DNA from 2 places in the Psychrobacillus sp. Z3-81 genome. Region 2 is predicted to be linked to the other one. Evidence: a T-box and tRNA genes for the amino acid it is inferred to sense, from the RefSeq annotation. Region 2 holds a T-box; the other holds one or more tRNA genes.

Region 1 (3,422 bases), on a different contig from region 2:
ACCGCTTTTAACTGGTCTTCACCCTTTTGATCTACATTAAATCCAATGATGTTTACCCTGCGATTTTCTCCATCCATCGTAAAGCTTTCCGCCTCTTTTACAGGATCTCCATCACAAGTTTCCGCTCCATCACTTACAATATACACAGTAATAGAGCCTTCATAGTTTTTATTCGCCTCATAGACTGTTCGAATTGCCTCTGCAAGTGGCGTCCAGCCCTTTGCCTTCACTTCATCAACCGTTGAATCAAACTTCTGCTGATCATATTTTTGAAGAGGATATACTTCATCTATTTGCGAGCAGGATAACTGTTTATCTTTGTCTGCCTGTGTTCCCGCGTGCCCATAGACATATAAAGAAAGCTCACTTTCCTCTCCAATGGTACTCGCAAAACGCTTAACGGCAGTCTTCGCAATACTCATTTTTTGCTTACCTTCTACAGATAGAAGCATGCTAGAGCTCGCATCTAAAAGTAATATTCCCCGAGACGGCACAGCATTTCCTTCTGCCGTAACAGAATGCTCTTTGTATGGGTCAGGAAGATACGGCTCTGTCAATTCCGCTGCATAATTAATTTGTTCCTCCAGCAGCCCCTCTGATGCATTGCTGGCAAAGTAATAACGAAGCATCTTATAGAGAGTTTGTGTATCATTCATTTCTTTTGTCACTGCCCTCAGCTCTTCAAGCTCCTCCTGCTTTAATTCCCTTGAGTCCTTTGGGAATTTAGAGGTCTCATGCTCAAAAGGGTAATCTAAAGCAAAAACGCCTGCCTTAGAGGCATGCCATTCTTCAATAGTCGTGGGTATAACCACTTCTTGAATCTTCTCTAAGATGGCAGGATTTATATGTTCATTAGAATCTTTTGTAGAGGATTCCACCGAAGCATTTTCCGGCTCAATCTCTTTCTTAGTTTCTGCTTCCGACTCTTTCTGTACACAGCCAGCTAAGAATAATGGAATTGCTAATAATAAAATAAAGTGCTTCATACTTATGGCCACCTCTTTAGATTGTGTTTATTTCCATACGAGGTAATAAAAGTATATGTTTCATCACCTTTTTAAAATAAGCGCAAGGAACTATCACAGTGTAAGATAAAAGTCACAAAAAACGCATGATTACTATGCATAACCATTTGTGCGTTTCTATATATCGATGAGAAAATCATGAAAAAAATACCAAAATATTTTTTAAAAAAAACATTGCATTTCTCTTAAAAAAGCAATATACTATTTTATGTTGTCACGTAAACAACTTATACATTTGGAGGAATACCCAAGTCTGGCTGAAGGGATCGGTCTTGAAAACCGACAGGCGGGTCAAACCGCGCGGGGGTTCGAATCCCTCTTCCTCCTCCATTTATTTTCATAAAATAGGTCCCGTGGTGTAGCGGTTAACATGCCTGCCTGTCACGCAGGAGATCGCCGGTTCGATCCCGGTCGGGACCGCCATTTTGCGGGTGTAGTTTAGTGGTAAAACCTCAGCCTTCCAAGCTGATGATGAGGGTTCGATTCCCTTCACCCGCTCCAAACAAATAATAATCCAGCCGACTGATGCAAATCAGTCGGTTTTATTTTTTATTCAATCCTCTATAAAAAAGCAAGTTATCCACATCTGGATAACTTGCTTTACTTATTACTCCACCATGTACTCTGTGGATATACTCCATCTGCCGTTAAACATATTAGCATAAATCAAACTAGTAAGGGGTGGCTGATCGAGAGTAAATGGGGGCCATCCGAGAGTAATTGTTCACCGAACGAGAGTATTCCTGCTGAATGAGAATAAATCGTCCCTATCTGAGAGTAAGCCACGCCCATACGAGAGTAACCATCCCCTATCCGAGAGTATTCTTCTCTTGAACGAGAGTAAATTTTATAATGCCTATGACAGAGGAAAGCTTCTGGATCTCGCCCTTTTCCATATGACCTGCATACATTGACCATGCCCTTCAACATAACAGTTTCACCTAAAACAGTTTCCGGATAGGAGATTACCGGGATATATCTAGCCTAGAACACCCGAGAATAAAATCACCTTTTTCGAGAGTAATTGCCCACTGAACGAGAGTATTCTAGCTGAATGAGAATAAATCGTCCTTATCCGATAGTAACCAACAGCTATCCGAGAATATTCCTCTCTTGAACGAGAGTAAATTCTCTCGAACAAAAGTAAGTCCATTTACTAAAAATCATTACCTTCTAATAGAACCTTCATGTATCCAAAAACAGAAATCCTTCTCTATAACAACCTTTCTAGAAACTAAACCTATATACAAGATTCAAAGGATCTTTAAACTGCGATATACTATATTAGTCTAATTATTTTAATTATTCTAAATAATATCTTTACGTATCGAAACAATAGATTTAATATAGTGATAGGTTACAATATTTCAAAATTTAGGGGGGATGTTCAATGAGAACAGGGGTTAAATGGATATATTTGTTGGGTTCCATCATGATGTTACTTTTACTAGCGGCTTGTGGTGCTGGAGATTCGGCAAATGAAGAGAACGGGAGCTCCGATGGAATTGTGTCAGCTAAGTTAGGCGTTATCTCTTTCATGACTGGATCTGGTGCTGCCTATGGAGAAGCTATTACAAACGGATTAGAACTAGCCTTGGAAGAAATTAACGAGAAAGGCGAAGTGAAGATTGAGCTTGTCATTGAAGATTCTGCCGGTAAGCAGGAGCAAGCATTATCAGTTGGGCAAAAATTAATGAGCGATAATGATATTGTGGGAATTATCGGACCAACTCTTAGTACGGAGATGAATGTAGTAGGTCCTGAAGCAGACTTAAACGGAATTCCTATTATGGGAACTTCTACAACAGCTGCAGGTATTCCGCAAATAGGAGATTACGTTTTCCGTAACTCCATTCCCGAATCTCTTGCTATACCAGCTGCTCTAGAAAAAGCAGTAAACAAGTATGGAGCGAAAAAGGTAGCAATCCTTTATGGAAACGACGACTTATTTACACAGTCCGGATTCGACACCATGAAGGCTGAAGCTGAAAATATGGGTCTTGATATCTTAACTATTGAAACGTTCCAAAAAGGACAATCTGATTATAATGCACAACTTACAAAAATTAAGGATTTAAATCCAGATTTAATTCTAGCGTCTGCTCTTTATAACGAAGGTGCAGTTATTATGGATCAAGCGAGAAAAATGGGCATTGACGTACCTTTTGTAGGAGGAAATGGATTCAACTCTCCTCAAGTAATTGAAATTGCAGGAGAAGCTGCAGATGGTTTAATCGTAGCTACACCATGGTTTGCCGAGAAACCAGATGATAGAGTGCAAGACTTTGTAAAGAAATACGAGGAAGCTTACGGGCACAAGCCAGACCAATTCGCAGCTCAAGCGTATGACGCGCTGTATATCTATGCAAATGCCTTAAAAAATGCAGGAAAAGCTGA
Region 2 (3,422 bases):
CAGAATACCTTCTTTTTGAAGCAATTGAAGAAGGAAAAATTTCATGGGATCAACAATATTCAGTTAATGAATATACATATAAAATTTCTCAAGATAGACGTTTAAGTAATGTACCATTACGTGAGGATGGTGCGTACAGTATTCGTGAATTATACGAGGCAATGGCAATTTACTCTGCAAATGGAGCTACCATTGCTATTGCGGAAACAATTGCAGGAACAGAAGATAATTTTGTTAAATTAATGAATGAAAAAGCAGCTGAAATGGGCTTGGAGGGTGCAAAGTTTGTAAACTCTACCGGCTTAAATAATGCTGATTTGCAAGGAATGCATCCAGCTAGCACAGGGGCTTCTGATGAAAATGTAATGCCTGCAAGCTCGGTGGCACGATTAGCTTATCTATTATTAAAGGATTATCCGGAAGTGTTAGAAACAACAAAAATTCCTAAGAAAACCTTCCGTGAAGGGACAAGCGACGCAATTAAAATGAGCAACTGGAACTGGATGTTACCTGGGCTAGTGTATGAGTATGAAGGTGTAGATGGCTTAAAAACTGGTACGACAGATTTCGCTGGACACTCTTTCACTGGGACTGCTACAAGAAACGGAATGCGTGTAATTGCAGTTGTGATGAAAGCAGTAGATGCTAATGGAGAAGGATCCTATGAGGCGCGTTTCGATGCTACAAGAGCATTATTTGATTATGGTTTTTCTCAATTCACAAAGGTAGATCTTTTTCCAGAGGGATATCAAATTCCTGGTAATGAAACATTAGAAGTTTTAAAAGGGAAAGAAAAAGAAGTAGCTATTGCAACAAAAGAGCCTATTTCCATGATGATCAAGCCAAGTGAAAAAGATCTGTACAAGGCTGTTTTTGTCCCTACTAATGAGACAATAGAAGCTCCTATAGAAAAAGGGACCGTAGTGGGGAAAGTAAAAATAGAAAAAACAGAAGGCACGGACTATGGCTATATAATGGACAATGGTACTGATGTGGACGTAGTGACAACTGAATCAGTAGAAAAAGCTAGCTGGATTAGCTTGATGTTCCAAGGGATAGGTAAGTTCTTCAGTGGTCTGTGGTCAAGTACGACAGACTTTATAAGTGGCTTATTTTAAAAACTTAGGGTTATGGATATTTCCATAGCCCTTTTTTATTTGGTTAAGAAAAGAAAATTCTTTTATTTGTATGATTCCTTTATATTGCTTGGCTTTCTCCTTGTTTTATCTGAAGTGCCTCTATTAGCTCCTCAGGGAAAAAGGCTATTTTTCGAAGGATTCACTTGCCAAAACTTCAAACGTATAGTAAAGTATGAGTAATTTCATGAACTAAAAACGATGATAGGAAGCAGTAGCAAGTAAGTTTTTTGTAGAGAGTCAGCGGCTGGTGGAAGCTGATAGAGGCCCTTGTGAATCCGTCCTTGAGTTGCATAGCTGAATGAGTAGGCTATGGCCGGTTGAAAAGCCGTTATTTGACAAGCGGACTTACGAAAGTGAGTCAATCAGGGTGGTAACGCGGGTATGCTCTCGTCCCTTTTGGGGATGAGGGCTTTTTTGTCGTTTTTTTTACTAATTAAAGGAGGAATATTCATGTTAGATGTAAAATTTGTTCGAGATCATTATGAAGAAGTAAAAGCGAAGCTTGCAAAGCGTGGAGAAGATATCTCAGAATTTGATCAGTTCCAACCACTTGACCAAAAGCGTCGTGACTTAATTGCAAAAACAGAGGTATTAAAGGCAGAACGTAACGAGGTTTCTCAAAAAATCTCTCAAATGAAACGCAATAAGGAAAATGCGGATGACCTAATCGTTCGTATGCGTGAGGTTGGAGATGAAATTAAAGGGCTAGACGAGGAGCTAAGAGAAGTAGAAGAAAAGTTTGAGCATATGATGATGCGTATTCCAAATGTTCCTCATGACAGTGTGCCAATTGGCGATTCTGAGGATGACAACGTAGAAATCCGCAAATGGGGAGAGGTTCCGAACTTTGACTTTGAAGCAAAAGCACATTGGGATATTGTAACGGACCTTAAGATTGTTGATTTTGAACGTGCTGCTAAGGTAACAGGAAGTCGTTTTGCATTCTACCGTGGGTTGGGAGCAAGATTAGAGCGTGCTTTACTAAACTTTATGATGGACTTGCATTCTGAAGAACATGGCTATGAAGAGATGCTTCCACCGTATATGGCAAATCGCACAAGCTTAACTGGTACTGGACAGCTTCCAAAGTTTGAAGAGGATGCATTCTTGGTAAATGAAGAGGATTATTTTTTAATTCCAACGGCAGAGGTACCAGTTACAAACTTCTATCGTGACGAGATTTTAGATGGTGACCAGCTGCCACAAGCATTCACTGCTTACAGTGCTTGCTTCCGTTCTGAGGCGGGATCTGCAGGAAGAGATACTCGTGGCTTAATTCGTCAGCATCAATTCAATAAAGTGGAGCTAGTACGCTTTGTGAAGCCTGAGGAATCTTATGAGCAATTAGAGTTGTTAACAGGACATGCAGAGAAGGTATTACAGCTGCTAGGCTTACCATACCGTGTATTATTAATGTGTACTGCAGATCTTGGCTTCACGGCTGCGAAAAAGTATGATATTGAAGTTTGGCTACCAAGCTATGGAGAATATAAAGAAATTTCTTCTTGCAGTAACTTTGAAGACTTCCAAGCACGCCGTGCAGGTATTCGCTTTAGAAGAGAGCAAGGTGCGAAGCCAGAATATGTGCATACATTAAACGGAAGTGGTCTTGCAATCGGTCGTACAGTAGCTGCTATCTTAGAGAACTATCAGCAAGCGGACGGCTCTGTAGTAATTCCAGAGGTCCTTCGTCCATATATGGGTGGAAAAACTGTAATCAAGTAAAAAAAAGAACCATTAGCGTGTTCAAACACGTTTTTGGTTCTTTTTTTTCGCTCTTAACTCTCTAAAAAAATTTGTTAACAACTCGCCACATGCTTCCGCTAAGACACCCTCTGTCACTTCACAAGTATGATTAAATCGATTATCTTGTAGCAGGTGATATAGGGAATCAACACAACCAGCCTTCAAGTCCCTTGCACCGTATACTACTCGAGGAATACGTGATTGTAGGATGGCTCCTGCACACATAGGACAAGGCTCTAACGTAACATACATAGTAGTATCTTCTAAACGCCAGCTACCTACTTTATCACAAGCTTCTTGGATAGCTAGCATCTCTGCATGCGTGGTTGCATTTTGAGTTGTTTCTCGAAGGTTATGTCCTCTTCCAATAACCTCTCCTTCATACACAATAATTGCGCCAATCGGCACCTCACCCATTGCTTCCGCTTTTTTTGCTTCTTCTATTGCTAATGTCATGTATTTTTCATCCATTGGAGTCAACTCCTCTCGCATATTTTAGCATGTTTTGTAGATGGTATGCATAAGGTAATGCGAAGG

Evidence for each region. A T-box is a leader RNA that pairs with one kind of tRNA and senses whether it is charged. The one in region 2 lies ahead of serS (serine--tRNA ligase), so its partner is inferred to be a tRNA-Ser.
Region 1: it has a tRNA-Ser gene. The T-box ahead of serS (serine--tRNA ligase) is inferred to sense a tRNA for this amino acid. The anticodon was not compared.

What each region holds. Positions count from the first base shown of each region.
Region 1 is NZ_JBWQPU010000012.1:47,887-51,308, reverse strand. It holds gene AC1ECF_RS13275 (vWA domain-containing protein) at 1-986, opposite strand, end outside; tRNA gene AC1ECF_RS13270 (tRNA-Ser) at 1,263-1,355, shown strand; tRNA gene AC1ECF_RS13265 (tRNA-Asp) at 1,373-1,448, shown strand; tRNA gene AC1ECF_RS13260 (tRNA-Gly) at 1,453-1,526, shown strand; gene AC1ECF_RS13255 (ABC transporter substrate-binding protein) at 2,416-3,422, shown strand, end outside.
Region 2 is NZ_JBWQPU010000026.1:2,655-6,076, forward strand. It holds gene AC1ECF_RS17340 (serine hydrolase) at 1-1,118, shown strand, start outside; T-box leader at 1,329-1,537, shown strand; gene serS (serine--tRNA ligase) at 1,590-2,864, shown strand; gene tadA (tRNA adenosine(34) deaminase TadA) at 2,886-3,356, opposite strand.